One region of the Photobacterium nomapromontoriensis genome, then DNA from elsewhere that is predicted to be linked to it. Evidence: predicted binding sites of a transcription regulator. Region 1 holds the regulator's gene; the other holds the start of a gene.
What was found. The regulator CRP, encoded in region 1, controls carbon source genes, mostly activating them, when cyclic AMP is high. The targets are predictions, from matches to a motif close to TGTGANNNNNNTCACA.

Region 2: mlc (sugar metabolism global transcriptional regulator Mlc) is a predicted target of CRP. The motif match lies at 4,964-4,979, and genes of this name have one in related genera.

The regions. Positions count from the first base shown of each region.
Region 1 covers NZ_JAKJSL010000021.1:153,613-161,604, forward strand. Annotated here, with positions in the region: gene L4D12_RS07725 (aspartate aminotransferase family protein) at 257-1,483, shown strand; gene astA (arginine N-succinyltransferase) at 1,545-2,555, shown strand; gene astD (succinylglutamate-semialdehyde dehydrogenase) at 2,567-4,024, shown strand; gene L4D12_RS07740 (DUF1338 domain-containing protein) at 4,068-4,865, shown strand; gene L4D12_RS07745 (hypothetical protein) at 4,891-5,079, opposite strand; gene crp (cAMP-activated global transcriptional regulator CRP) at 5,296-5,928, opposite strand; gene L4D12_RS07755 (OsmC family protein) at 6,210-6,614, shown strand; gene L4D12_RS07760 (phosphoribulokinase) at 7,067-7,936, opposite strand.
Region 2 covers NZ_JAKJSL010000017.1:222,151-230,142, reverse strand. Annotated here, with positions in the region: gene asnS (asparagine--tRNA ligase) at 1-899, opposite strand, end outside; gene L4D12_RS04140 (hydrogenase expression protein HypA) at 1,096-3,888, opposite strand; gene queE (7-carboxy-7-deazaguanine synthase QueE) at 4,130-4,798, opposite strand; gene mlc (sugar metabolism global transcriptional regulator Mlc) at 5,069-6,283, shown strand; gene L4D12_RS04125 (VanZ family protein) at 6,293-6,571, opposite strand; gene prsT (XrtA/PEP-CTERM system TPR-repeat protein PrsT) at 6,818-7,992, opposite strand, start outside.

The DNA.
Region 1 (7,992 bases):
CTCCTCTCGTGATTGCAAGTTAAAGCCTGACAGATGAATACGCGCGACCAGCACTATATCAGCTATTTCATTCCTGATAGGAAAGAGACTCTTCCATGTTACGGTATTAATAAAATCCCATTATAAATGCATAACTATGTTCCCGGTGGGAGATTGGCTAATCAGTTGAGATCAATAAAATGATAATCAGCTATTGGCATTGGTTAATAATATGTAAATACTGTGTTTAGGCAGAAATAGAGAGAGGGATACGAGAATGGCAAAGGAACTCAAGGTTGATCGTCTGCTATTTGATGAAGTTATGGTACCTTGCTACGCCCCCATGCCGATCATTCCGGTCAGAGGGGATGGATCGCGGTTATGGGATCAGGACGGTCGTGAATATGTTGATTTTGCTGGTGGGATTGCGGTGAGCTGCCTTGGTCACTGTCATCCGTTGATGGTGAATGCCATCAAGGAGCAGGCTGAAAAGCTTTGGCATGTGAGTAATGTGATGACCAATGAGCCTGCGCTGCGACTGGCAAGGTTGCTTACTGACAATTGTTTTGCAGAAAAAGTTTTTTTTGCTAACTCCGGTGCAGAAGCCAATGAAGCCGCCTTGAAGCTTGCCCGCCGTTATGCCGCCGATACCTTTGGCGCAGAAAAATCTGAAATTATCGCCTTCCAGCAAGGATTCCATGGCCGGACCTTTTTCACGGTGACAGTGGGAGGTCAGCCTGCTTACTCAGATGGCTTTGGCCCTCGGCCGGGCGATATTACCCACCTGCCTTACAATGATCTGGATGCGCTGGCGAGTCACATCTCGGCACGTACCTGTGCGGTCATGATTGAGCCACTTCAGGGGGAAGGTGGCATTGTATCGCCAACGGCAGAGTTTATTCACGGTGTGCGCGAGCTGTGTAATCAGCACAATGTGTTGCTGATCTTTGATGAAGTACAGACCGGTAATGGCCGTACCGGCGATTTTTATGCTTATCAAGGGCTGGGAGTGATCCCCGATATCTTGAGTACGGCAAAATCGTTGGGTGGCGGTTTTCCCATTGGCGCGATGTTGACAACGACGGCACTGGCCGCGCATTTCAAAGTGGGCACCCATGGCTCGACTTATGGCGGCAATCCACTCGCGTGTGCCGTGGCAGAAGCGGTGATCAGCGAAGTGACAAAACCCGAGGTGTTAGCTGGAGTCACATTACGGGAAACGTGGTTTCGAGAGGCACTGGAAGCGATCAATGCCAAGTATTCGGTGTTTACCGAAATCCGGGGTAAAGGGCTATTACTCGGTGCAGCGCTTAATGACAAATGGCAGGGACGAGCGCGTGATATCCTGCTTGCAGCAGGCGATGAGGGGCTGCTAGTGCTAGTGGCTGGCCCTGATGTGGTGCGCTTTACGCCTTCGTTGGTGATCAGTAAGGCTGATGTCGATGACGGTATGGCTCGTCTGGAACGGGCTATCGCCAAGTTGTATGAAGAAGCCCATCATTAATTAGCTTATACAGCCAGTGTCGCGGGCTGCGCTCGCGGCGATGGCCTATGGAGGGAGAGCGATGCTGGTTATACGCCCAATTACCACCGCTGATCTACCGGCGCTGATGCAGTGTGCTCAAGAGTCAGGCTTCGGTTTTACATCACTTCCGGTTAACGAAGAGATCCTTGCCCGCAGGATCCTGCATTCCGAGGAGAGCTTTGCCAAGACAGTGACCGAGCCTGGTCTCGAAGGGTATTTGATGGTCGCGGAAGACAGTTCGACCGGTGAGATCGCCGGAACAACGGCGATTGAAGCCGCTATTGGCCTTGATGCGCCTTTTTATACTTACCATTTGAGCACGGTGGTGCATTCCTCCTGCCGCCTCAATGTCCATAATGTGGTAAAAGTGCTGACTTTTGGCAACGATTACACCGGAGCCAGTGAGCTTTGTACCCTATTCCTTAGACCAGAATGGCGGCAGGGGCTCAATGGCCGGCTGTTGTCCAAGTGCCGCTTTCTGATGATGGCCCAACATCCTGAACGTTTTGCGAAAACCGTGATTGCGGAGATGCGAGGGGTGTCTGATGAGGCAGGTAACTCGCCGTTTTGGGATTGGCTGAAGGCGCATTTCTTTTCGATTGATTTCACTCTGGCAGATTACTTGGCTGGGATTGGCAAAAAAGGCTTTATTGCTGATCTGATGCCCAAATTGCCAATTTATGTCAACTTACTCAGCCCGGAGGCGCAGGCTGTGATAGGAGAGGTACACGACAATACCCGCCCTGCGCTGCGCTTGCTGGAACATGAAGGATTCAGTTGCCGGGGATATGTCGATATTTTCGATGCCGGACCAACGGTTGAATGCGATGTTCGCAATATTGAATCAGTACGTCACTCTCAACTGTGCAAGGTCGTCATCGGTGAACCACTTCTCGGCACGCATTGTATAATTAGTAATACCTCATTTTGTCATTTTCGAGCGGTTGTCGGTAAGGTAGATATTATCAAGCAGAAGGCGGTGATTTCAGCCTCAATGGCCGCGCTCCTTCAGGTTCAGCATGGCGACGAGGTACGGTTGATCAGTCAATAAGGAGAGGAATAATGACGCAGTGGATTGCAGGACAATGGTTAGCGGGTAAAGGGGAAACGATGCAGTCGCTAGACCCGTTTACCGGCAATGTTGTGTGGCAGGCTCAGGCGGCCACCACCGAGCAGGTTGAACAGGCGGTGCTCAGTGCTCGTCAGGCATTAATTAGCTGGCGTCAGAGCCCGTTCAGTGAGCGTCAGGCCATCATTGAGCGTTTTGCCAAATTGGTGAAGGATAATTCTGAATCGTTAGCCAGAGTGATAGCTGAAGAGACGGGAAAGCCATTATGGGAAACCCGCACCGAAGCGATGGCAATGGTAGGTAAAATCGCGCTGTCATTGCGGGCTTATCATGAGCGTACGGGGGAAAGGCAGAAAGAGGTTGCGGGCACACAAGCCGTGCTGCGTCATCGACCATTGGGAGTGATGGCCGTGTTTGGACCGTATAACTTCCCGGGGCATTTACCCAATGGCCATATTGTTCCTGCGCTGCTCGCCGGGAATACCGTGGTATTTAAGCCGTCTGATTTGACGCCCAAAGTGGCAGAAGAGACCATGAAGCTGTGGCAATGCGTTGGCTTGCCTGACGGGGTGATCAATCTGGTGCAGGGAGGGAGGACGACAGGAGAGGCCCTTGCGGGGTCGGCAGGTATTGATGGCTTACTGTTTACCGGCAGTGCTAACACCGGCCATTTGTTGCACTATCAGTTTGCAGGACAGCCGGGCAAGATGCTCGCCCTCGAAATGGGCGGGAATAACCCGATGGTGATCTCGCGTCATTATGGCGAACTCGATGCGACTGTCTACACTATTATTCAGTCAGCCTTTATCAGTGCAGGGCAGCGCTGTACCTGTGCTCGCCGTTTATATCTGCCTTCTGGCGAGGCAGGAGATCGCGTACTGGAGCGGTTATTGGCACTGACACGGAACATTCGGGTTGGCGGCCCATTTGATGAGCCCGCCCCCTTTATGGGGCCACAAATCTCAGCTGAAGCAGCAGATCGCATCATTGCCGCGCAAGCGCATTTGATTATGTTAGGCGGAAATGCCTTATTGGCAGCAACGCGTGGCCATGGCGCGCTTGTTACCCCCGGGATCATCGACGTTAGCCCGATTGCCGACTTACCGGATGAGGAATATTTTGGCCCATTACTGCAAGTGGTGAGGTATGACGATTTGACGCAGGCCGTTGAGTTGGCGAATCAGACGCGTTATGGGTTATCGGCTGGCTTGGTGTCGACCGATGACAGTGAGTGGCAATACTTTATTGAGCAGATCCGGGCTGGGATTGTGAATCGTAACCGTCCGTTAACGGGGGCGAGTGGTGATGCTCCATTTGGGGGCCCTGGCGCATCCGGCAACCTACGACCGAGTGCATTCTATGCCGCGGACTACTGTGCGTATCCTATGGCCTCAATGGAGGGGGAGCAACCTGAACTACCGACTCAACTAGCACCGGGGATCGATCTCTAGTCCGGTTGTGAGTAATCTGCATTTGAATAGCGGGGATAAACAGATGGAAAGGGTAGCGCAATTATTTGAAGGTTTGTGGCAGGATTATGTCCAGCGCCTGTGTCCATCAGCAGCTCAGATCCATGACCTGCTGACAGAAGAGGAACCACTGTATAACGATCACATTGCCTTGCGGACATTTAATCTGCCAGCGGTTGGTTTGGATCGGCTGGCAGCCCCGTTCATTGCGATAGGCTATAAGCCTTGTGGAGAATACCACTTTGAAGACAAGAAGTTGTATGCCGAGCACTTTGAGCATCCTGATCCATTAGCCCCAAAAGTGTTTATCAGTGAACTGTTGGTCGGCCAGTTTAGCTCGCTGTTTCAGCAGACGGTACGAGACTTGATTGAGCAGGTGCCGGAGTCGGCCATGCGTGATCCGACCTTTCTTTATGGTGGGCGATTATGGAGTCTGGATTACGCAACCTATGAGCTGTTGTATGCTGAAAGCGAGTATGCAGGCTGGCTTGCTGCACATGGATTTGGTGCCAATCATTTTACTGTTAGTATTAATCATTTAGAGCAGTTTACAGAAGTGGCCGAGGTGAACCATCTGCTGCTCCACAATGGTTTTACTATCAATGAGTCTGGTGGCGCTGTAAAAGGTAGCCCCACAGTAATGCTGGAGCAATCGTCAACAATGGCCGATCATGTCAAGGTCGGGTTTAGTGATGGCGTTTACGTGGTCCCTGGGGGCTTTTATGAATTTGCCAAACGTTACCCAACAACAGTTGACGGTGAGCTTTATCGTGGGTTTGTTGAGGCTTCTGCCGATAAAATTTTTGAAAGTACCAATAAATAGCGAGCCGAAGTTGTGTGAAAACTGCCTAGCCGTTAAGGCCGTCCAGTAGTGGTATATCAAGGTTTTGCCCGAGTGTGCCGTGCCTGACCGTTTCTTGTTGTTCAAGGTAATGGCGGCTGCCGCTAAATCCTGTCATTTCGACCGTTGAGGGGAGTGGCGCGATGATCACAGAGCCGAAAGGGGCACGATGAGGGGAGAAGCGCTCGATATCCATATCGGTGATTTCCTGTTGTCAATGTCAGTGTATAGTCCATATGCACAATGTAGCATTGGGCATTGAGAATACAAGCGGAAAAACAGTGAGGAAGTCGAGAATTTGAAGGTGAAAGTATACTTTTGTCACATAAGCAAAAAGCCGCATATTTGAAATGTCCAATTTAAAGGGGGTCACTTCAATTGCGGCTTTTTGTTTTTCGTGGTGATGGTTAGCTTAGCGCGTACCGTACACGACGATTGTTTTACCGTGGGCAGAAATGAGATTCTGCTCTTCCAGCATTTTCAGGATGCGACCCACAGTTTCACGAGAACAACCCACGATCTGGCCGATCTCTTGTCGTGTGATTTTGATCTGCATACCATCTGGGTGCGTCATTGCATCAGGCTGTTTAGCCAAATTCAATAATGTCTGGGCGATACGGCCAGTCACATCGAGGAATGCAAGATCTCCAACTTTCTGGCTAGTCACCTGAAGGCGGTTGGCCATCTGAGCAGAAAGACGCATCAAGATATCTGGATTAACCTGAATTAGCTGACGGAATTTCTTAAATGAAATTTCAGCCACTTCGCAAGGTGTTTTCGCTCGAACCCAAGCAGTACGCTCTTGGTCTTCTTCGAAAAGACCTAGCTCACCGATGAAGTCACCTTGGTTGAGGTAAGACAGGATCATCTCCTTGCCTTCTTCATCCTTGATCAGGACAGCAACAGAACCTTTAACAATGTAGTAAAGCGTTTCCGCTTTTTCACCCGCATGAATTAACGTACTCTTTGACGGGTATTTATGAATGTGGCAATGGGAAAGAAACCACTCAAGAGTTGGATCTGTTTGAGGTTTACCTGGAACCATATTACTAACTTCCTCTGCTGCGTTTGTTGCCCAACAACGACGTCCCTATAAGATAAGTTTGAGGCTGGGCCTAACAATAATGTAGTTCGCCGTTTAGGATATTCAGTCAACCGCTGGGCTGCAAGCTCACGTGAATAATTACATCAGAGTTTATCTTTTTTCGGGACGTTTTTCTTGATATTGATCTATCTGAAATGGCCATTTTTTACTCATAAGTGTGCACATGATCACACAGTTGTTAGATAGTACGAAATTACCTCAAAAGTTGTAAGGAGAAAGCAATGCAATCACGCGTGAAATGGGTCGAAGGCATGACCTTCCTTGGGCAGTCAAATTCGGGACACAGTGTCGTTATGGATGGAAATGGCGGCCAAAAAGCGCCGAGTCCGATGGAATTGGTATTAATGGCGGCGGGCGGCTGCAGCTCGGTGGATGTGGTGGATGGTCTGAAATCTGCCGGGCAGAAAATTACCGCTTGTGAGGCACAGATCAGTTCGGTTCGCCGCGAGCAGGCGCCCCGTATTTTTACCTCAGCGAATTTGCATTTTGTGGTGACAGGCGTTGATTTGGATGCATCAGTCGTGGCAAAGACGGTGTCTGATTCATTGCAAAAGTACTGTTCGGTGTGCTTGATGCTGGGTGAAGGGGTTGAGATGACGCATTCGTATGAGGTGGTTGAGGCGTAATAGATCAGGGGCGAGGGACGAGTTTGGAGGAAGAGCGGAAGGGCGAGAGCGGAGCTATGGGGAAAAGCGAACCTATGGTCCTATGGGTAGATCAAGATTTAGGTACGGGTTTCGAGGGACGAGTTCCGAGGAAGAGCGGTTTAAAAGCGGAAGAGCAAAAGCGATCCTAAGGCCCTATGGGTAAGAGCGGAATAAAAGCTGGGGTAGAGTCTCAGAATTCGTTCTTTTTCCTTTACACTCTTTCGTCCCTCGCTCCTGCTTACAGGACCACAGGACCACAGGACCACAGGACCACAGGACCACAGGACCACAGGACCACAGGACCACAGGACCACAGGACCACATATCTTTTGCTTTTCCGCTCTTCCTTGTCCCTAGTCCCTGATTTTCCGCTTTTAACTGCTTTACCTAGTTCCTACTCTTCTTTTCCTCGCCCCTGCTTTACTTTTTGCTTATCCGATCTTCCCGGTATCGATCAGCTGTTGGATCAACGGGCGCATGATCAGCTCCATCGCAAAGCTCATTTTCCCCCCGGGGACTACTAGCGTGTTGTGACGTGACATAAATGCGCCTTGGATCATGGCGAGTAGGTAGGGGAAGTCGACATTTTTGATACCGCGAAAGCGGATCACCACAAAACTTTCGTCTAAGCTGGGGATGGCTTTGGCACTGAGCGGGTTAGAGGTATCAACCGTCGGTACGCGCTGGAAGTTGATATGAGTGCGGGAAAACTGCGGTGTAATATAATTTAAGTAGTCGTCCATCGAACGGACAATGGATTCCATTACCGCTTCGCGGGAATGTCCACGATCGCGGGTATCACGGACAATCTTCTGAATCCACTCAAGGTTCACGATCGGCACCATGCCGATCAGTAAATCAACATGCTGCGCCACATTGGTTTCACCGTCGACCACGCCACCATGAAGACCCTCATAAAATAAAACGTCGGTATTTTCCGGCAGCTGCTGGCTGGGGGTAAAAGTCCCCGGCATCTGGTTATAAGGCACAGCTTCATCGAAGGTGTGAAGATAACGGCGGAATTGACCGCTGCCATCAATGCCATATTGGCGGAAGAAGGTTTCCAGCAAGGGGAAGTCATTGGCCTGATTGCCAAAATAACTAATATGCCGGCCTTGTTCCTTCGCTTTGCGGATTTCAACATCCATCTCGGGTCGAGTAAAGCGGTGGAAGCTGTCACCTTCCAGCCAAGCTGCATTGATGCCCATCATATTGAACATCTTGCGAAAAGCTTCGGAGGTAGTGGATGTGCCAGCCCCCGAAGATCCTGTTACTGCAATAATTGGATGTTTTGCAGACATGACAAACCCTGTCGTTAAGATTAACGATGAGTTATTAACAAAATGTTGCGGTTAAA
Region 2 (7,992 bases), on a different contig from region 1:
AGACGTGTAATGGCATCTTTGTTGATACGCTCAGCAAAGAATTCAAGATCATCACGACGCTCTTCAAGTACCGCTTTGAAGACGTACTTCAGCATATCTTCAGCAAGCTTAGCAACATCATCAAGTTCAGCAAAAGCAACTTCAGGTTCAACCATCCAGAATTCAGCCAAGTGACGGCTGGTGTTCGAGTTTTCAGCACGGAATGTTGGGCCGAATGTGTATACTTTGCTCAGTGCACAGGCATAGGCTTCAGCGTTTAACTGGCCAGAAACCGTCAGGAAGGTTTCTTTACCGAAGAAGTCTTTATCGAAGTCAACTTCACCCGCGTCAGTCATTGGTGTGTTCACCATATCAAGTGTTGATACGCGGAACATTTCACCTGCACCTTCACAGTCAGATGCTGTGATCAGTGGCGCTGACATCCAGAAGAAGCCCTGCTCGTGGTAGAAGCGGTGAATAGCTTGAGACAGGCAGTTACGAACGCGAGCAACAGCACCAATCACATTGGTACGAGGTCGTAGGTGTGCAACTTCACGAAGGTACTCAATTGAGTGGCGAGTTTTTGCCATTGGGTACGTATCAGGATCTTCAACCCAACCAACAACTTTAACGTCAGTTGCCGCCAGTTCAAAGTCTTGGCCTTTCGCTGGTGACGCGACGATTTTGCCAGTTACCTCAACAGAGCAACCAGTGGTCAGTTTTAGTACTTCTTCCTGGTAATTATTTAACTCATTAGGGACCACGGCCTGAATCGGGTCGAAACAAGAGCCGTCATAAATGGCAAGGAAAGAGATCCCAGCTTTGGAATCACGACGTGAGCGAATCCAGCCGCGAACAGTAACTTCACTGTCAACCGCTAGCTTACCGCTAAGTACGTCTGTTACAGGCGCGTAAGTCATGTGTAAATTATTCTCCGTAAAGGCACTTTCATTTGTGTTCAATGGGGGCTAAATACCCTTAGACACAGTCCAAAGACCCATATTACCTTTCTTACGTCCAGCATCAAGCCTTGTTATTACCTGAATGGCGAAATTGATGCACTATTTACGTAAATTGTATGGCTAATGGTCAATAATCATCCTAACGTGGTAGCCTTTACAAGAAGGCACAGATTTGACCGTCGTTAAGGACGGTCCCCGCAGGCGGGCCTGCTGGCTCTTCCTCTGCGGGTGGGGTTTCACCTTCGTCTGGTGGTGTCGGCGCTGGAGGTTCAACAGGAATAACATTCGGTACCTCACTGGCACGGATGAGAGTAACGATATCACTCCTCATTTCTCCTTCGTCACTGGCAAAGGGGGCTGTTTCATCGGTAACCCAGCGTGATTGCTGATTAAATGCCTTTATCGCAAGCTTGCGGCCATCGGTATCGGTTAGCTGGATCCGCTCATTCATGCTGCCATCAAGGGCTTCGTAGTAGAGTGTGCCATCGTCTTCGAGTTTCCAGCGGATCTCAATATTAAAGCCACAGCCATCGGAGTCGACATAATGACCCAGAAAATACTCGCCAGAAAAGTTATCACTAAGCTTAAGGTAGCGTGATGAATCGTTGGCGAAGGTGAGAGCTTTGTCATCGGAAAGGTTGCCGGTCTGCCCGATCAGCAAGGTCTCGGTAAAAATAGGGTCACGTCCAAACCAAATTTGCTTACACTGCTGAGTTTGATCTTGATAGGCCGATAACGTTTTTTTGGTTACTGGACGCGTTGTCGATTGATTCCAGCCCGAGTCATTATCAATGCAAGCACTGAGGGTATTACTGGCGTATTCGCGTGTCATGATATTTGATATTTCAGCGCCGCCACTGGTATTACTGTAGCGTTTAAAGGCCAGTAGTCGCTGCGCATAATCTCGGTTAGCCAGCGCCCAGTAATCAAATTCAGTTTCGTTTGTGTTGTCAGGCAAGAGCTTCAAGTAACCATCATCAGTGATGCTCCAGCTTCGTGAACCGGGTTCTGCATCAGTATGACGGAAGTGGTCCCAGCTATTATCACTACGGAGAACATGGGCAGTTATTTCACCTGCTGGCGTGATCTGGACCAGAGTTTTGTCTACCAAATCATCAACAGATTGGTTCGATAAACGTTCATCCCCCCCGCACTCTGTGACTGCATTAAGGAATAGGCTTTCATTGGCAAAATCAGTATTGCCGAAAATACAGTCACCAAATGGAGGAAGGTTATCCCGGGTGGTCGCTGAGAATATCTGTTCTTTGGCATCATTATCAAAGCCTGAATAGTGATATTCGGTGTTATCGAGTAATGACTCGCCAATATTGACGAAACCACGGTCTTCGACCAAAAACAGGTTAAGGCTATTGAACCGGTAATCGTCAGCTAATTGCTTGATAATATCGGGGACATCAAATCGTAATATTGGTTTTCCAGCCACGTTGGTTGGTGCCCAGACACCATAGTCTTGGATCACCCATTCATCATCTGCAATATTGCCCCAGAAGCGAATGGTGAAACGCCCATCGTCGATCAGTTCAACCACAATATTATTACTGAGCTTGAAACCGTTCACACTCTCGATACCCGGGCCTACGTCAATGAGTGGGGTGATGACCTCATCCAAGGTTGTGTAACCCGCCTCCGGTGTCAGAATGGGATAAATACGGCAGGTGTCTTTATCATTGGTGTTATCACACAATAGATAGGCCTCATTTTCCGGACGCCAGGTGAAATAAAAGCCTGACGCGCCTTCGGTGAAGCTGGCATCATCTTGCAGATAACGGGTGAGATAGTGATTTTCCTTGCTGGAAAGGAAATCGTGCATTCGCTTGCCTGCCAATGAATAAACGTTAGCGTTGAGCGTAATGCCAGCTTCATCTTCTTTAATCAGTGCCGCATCGGTTAACAGTGCCGTTTTTGGGGTCGCAAGTAAGACTTTCAGGTAACTAAACAGCCCAGTCCAGCCATCGTTAGTCAGTATCTGCACTGTGATATCGTCGGTGCCAAAGGCTGTGGAATTACTGAGGTAAGTGAAAAACTCGTTGAGGTTGATGTCGGCATCGTCTGATTTTTCCCAGCGGTATTCGGTCACCTGAGTTTGTGAACCATCAAACTGAGTACTGTCTGCCAATATGCCGTTGCCGTTATTTCCCTCGTAACTACCAACTTGCCAGTACCCGTCGTTAAGGATTGCCTGAATGTCGGCAATGGCAGCCGATTCTTCAGTAAAATAACGCTCGACCCGGCCATTTGTCATCGACTGGACAATAGACAGAGTCATGAGATCTTTTAGCGTGAGCCCTTCTAACCCTAGTTTGGGGAAGAGGGTATCTCGGATATCAATGGCCATGTTGTTGATATCTTGCCAAGCAAACAAAACGCGTCCGCGTGGGGCTTTTTCGAATACTTCAGTGAATACCCCCCAATTTTCATTTTTTACGATGCGTTGTGCCAAAGCGTAGTAGGTTAGTGATGATTCGAGTGTGATCGCTAAACGTTCATTAGCCAGCGGGGTCATATATAACCCTTCGGGAAGAGGTTCACCAAGGGTAAATTCCGGTACGCCGGAGGTATCAACCAGTAGTACCGCATTGATTCTGGTTTTGGTCCCGGCATCAATGACATAGTTGCCGTCACCCAGTGACTCCCAACGGGTAATATCGATAGATTGGAATATTTTCCCTTTATCATCAAGCCATACAGCAGCAAAATTATGCTCGGAAAGATTTTTTTGAGCATCAGCATAGGCTTTGCTGATGAGTGAAAAAGATGGCTTATGAGCCAATCTCATCGTGGCGGGTAAATCAACTGAAACAGTAAATGTTGTTGATGTCGGTGCGGCTGGTCCAGCAATTGCGGTAGCTTCTTCACTGCCTCCACCGCAAGCAGTAAGGATCAGGCTGCAGGCAGCCAAGAGGTAACATCCCAGATAACGGCGCATAAACTTTCCCCAAAGAGTACGACGTGGATTGAACAATTTGTCTCTGCAAGTTATCGCTGCCAGATGTAATACATCGATTAAGCATCATGCGTTAACTTGAGGATCTTGTTTTACTGCTGAGTATAGATAGAGCAAAAATGTTCAATGCTAATAAGGGAGAAGCGTCTTGGATATTAGGCGGCTGTGTTATAAATAAGACAGCCGCTTGAGTGGATGTGCAGCGAGGATCGAATTGAAGTATTTAAGCAATCGCAAGGTATTTGTGGGTCTGAATAGACAGACGCCAATTACGTTGAATGCAGGTTGTAATACAAAGTTCAGTCGCCCGTGGTTTCTGGCTTATCGGCTGAAGTGCAATACATACATTGGGTTTGAGGTGTTTACCCGCTAGCAAGGCATCCAATTGCTCAATGTCTTTCTGGGTACCCACTGGGTGTTTAATTTCATCAGCTCTTTCTAACGCACTAGCCAGTACGGGTAATTTCGCTTTCATGTTGATTTTTGGTGACACGGTAACCCATGTTTGCTCTGTTGCAAGAACCTCAGAGGTACCACTGGTCTCTATTTGACACTGAAAACCTGCAATTTCTAAGGCTGATGTGAGTGGGCGTAAATCATAGATACAAGGCTCACCGCCTGTGATAACGACGTGTTTGGCGGTATATTGCTGGGTAATCAGTAGATCGACAACGCCTTGACTGTCAAGCTCAGCCCATTGCGGAGAGTCGGCTGTTTTTGCCATCACGTCGTTAATCGACACGTGATCTTGTGGCTCAGCATTCCAGGTTTGCTTGGTATCACACCATGAACAGCCCACCGGGCATACTTGAAGCCGGACAAAAATAGCCGGTACTCCTGTGAAAGTACCTTCCCCTTGGATTGTTTCAAAGACTTCATTGATTTTGTACACCGCTAACCTCGTGGTGAGTTGAACATGATTTTTGCAGCCAAACATTATCGCAAAAATGCATCATGGTGTCTTGCAAACGATAAATTTTATGAATAAAAAAACGGCCAGAAAAGAAACCGAAAAATGAGAGTTGGAGCTGCTTTTCTTCAAAATTACATGAAACCTCGTGATGCCTGTCACGTCCTACGAATAATCAACTTCACAATTACTTCGCAAAGTAAAAAAATTAAAAATGCAATTTTTATTGGCTAAATTAACGGGAGTATAGGCATGTATGTCGCTCAGCCTGGTCATATCGACCATATCAAAAGAAACAATGCCGGCAGCGTCTACAAGCTAATTGATTTATATGGCCCAATATCACGTATTGAATTATCTAGGCGTAGCCAACTGGCCCCTGCCAGTATCACTAAAATCACCCGAGAACTCATCGACGCACACATCATAAAAGAAACGGATATCCAAGAGACATCTAGCCGTGGAAGACCCGCTGTTGGCTTAGTCCCCGCCAATGAAGGGTGGCAGTTTATGTCTATCCGATTAGGTCGTGGTTACATGACAATTGCATTGCATGAGCTAGGGGGAGATATCGTTGTTGAAGAGCGACAAGATATTGATGTGTTACAGCAAGAAGAGGTGTTACGAAAACTGATTGGGGAGATTCAGACCTTTTTTGCTAATCATGTTGGTGAATTAGATCGTATTACCGCGATTGCCGTGTCGCTGCCGGGACTGGTTAATGCCAAAACGGGAGTGGTACTACAAATGCCACATTATGATGTGCATCATCTTGAGTTAGGCCCTGCGATCAGTGAGGCAACGGGGTTGTCTGTTTTTGTAGGTAATGATACGCGTTCATGGGCACTGGCAGAGAAGCTTTTTGGTAACTCTCAAGATGTTTCCAATTCTATTTTGGTGTCAATACATCATGGGGTTGGGGCTGGTATCGTACTTGATAATGTTGTTTTGCAGGGGCGGATCGGCAATGTGGGTGAGTTGGGGCATATTCAAATTAAGCCTTATGGTAAGCGCTGCTTTTGTGGCAACCATGGCTGTTTAGAAACAGTGGCAAGCCTTAAGTCGATCATTGAGCAGGTTGAACAGCGTTTACAAGAGGGTCATCCATCGGTACTCACAGGCCAAGAACTCACTATTGAGAAAATTTGTGATGCTGCGGTGGCCAGTGACACACTCGCTAAACAGGTGATTGTGGAGTTAGGTCATAATTTAGGCCAGGCTATTGCCATTATGGTTAATTTATTTAATCCAGAAAAAATACTGATAGGTGGTGAATTTAATCGCGCAAAAGATATCTTATATCCAGCGATTATGGATTGTATCCGCACACAATCACTACCCGTTTATAATCAAGATTTGGTTATTGATGAAAGTTGTTTCTACACTCAAGCGACTATGCCTGGGGCTGCGATGATTAAACAGGCTATGTATGATGGCCATTTGTTAATGAAGTTGATAGAAGGGTAGTTTCAACGGTTAATCTTGATTAGTGTGTTTTTTTATCCAGTGCATACAGACTGTATATCCGATAAAGACACCGATTATATTGGCAAGAGCATCGTCTATTGCCCCCATTCTTTGTGGTATGAATACATGTTGAATGAGTTCCAATAGCATGCCATATAGCGCAATGGCGATACATAACATCATGTATCGCCTTCTATTTTTCAATTGAATAAAGCCTTGAACTGCAAAAATAGCATAGGCAAGCGTATGAGCCATTTTATCTAGGAATAAAATACCATAGCTGTTCATGTCTAATGGACTGTTTTTTTCTGCCCCTGTTTTTAGTGATAGAATTGAGATTAAGATAAAATAGCAAATAAATAATATTCGATAGAATGAAAGACTGTCGAATATACGATGTATTAAGTTATTCATTAGTTGGATAAAATGTAGTTATATACAAAAATTAGCACACATATATGTAATTGTGTGTTAAGCCGTAGTAGTCGAAGGCTGAATGTAACAATAAATGGAACTAAATAACCTCGTTCACTTTTATTTAGTTTGTTTGTACAGTTGTCTGTGTTGCTTATAATGTTCATTATTTTCTGGTTTTACTCTATCTAGAATCCGTCTTGCTTTTTCTAAATGATTATTAAGAATAAGGCTTTCTGCATAATGAAAACTGATTTCGATATTGTTATTTCTACCATCATAAGCCATTTTTAGCGGGATCATTGACTCTTTATGTTTTCCTGATTTTAATAAACAGTAACCATACGTATCTTGAATTTCTGGATTGTTAGGTGCGTTATTATAAGCTTTTGTTGCATATTGGCAGGCATTTCTCAAATCATTGCTATTGATATACAGCCATGCAACGTTATTTAAAACGATAACATTTTGGGGTTCTCTTTCTAAAATGGATATATAGGTTTCAATTGCAGCATTAGGTTCGACATTATATTGAATTTGAGCGAGAAGTAGATGTAATGCACCTTCTGATTCAGGATTTTTACTTATCCTCTGTTTCAATAAATTAGTTGCTTTTCGATATTGATCGTCTGCAATATAGGCCAAAGCAAGATCTTTCGCAGTTATAGATGTCGGGTATTTTTCATAGCGTTGATGAGCGAATAAGACACTTTTATTATAGTCTTTTCTATCGCGATAGACTTCACTCTGCAGCTTTAAGAAGTAACTGGATTGCTTTACTTTTTCAGGTAGTGCATCGAGAACTGCTTGGCTGCGAGTTGGTTGTTGATCTAGCTGTAATAACGTCGCGCGCATTAATGTAAAGTGAGGGTGTTCGATGAATAATTTCTCTGCATCTAGCGCATATTGAATACCTTTATTATAATTCTTTGTTGATTCGCTTAGTTGAATAACTCTTAAGTAAGCTTCTGGATTACTCCGGTCTAATTTAACCCATTCTTCTGCTGCTTGAAATGCTTTACGATAGTCAAGAGCTTGAAAGTACAGCAAGGTTTTAATGCTCCAAACATCAGCAGAATGTTGAATACTTGGTAATTCTTCCAGCAGTGCAATACCTTTATCTGATTGTTGAATGCTGGCATAGATTCGAGCTAAGAGCAGACGGTACTTGATACTATTTGTATCTGCGTCTATTAACGTCGTATAGAAGCTGATGATATCATCAATTCTATCCGTTTGAGCTGCAAATCGATATAGAAACATCGCGACAGTGAAATTGTCAGGATACTGTTTGG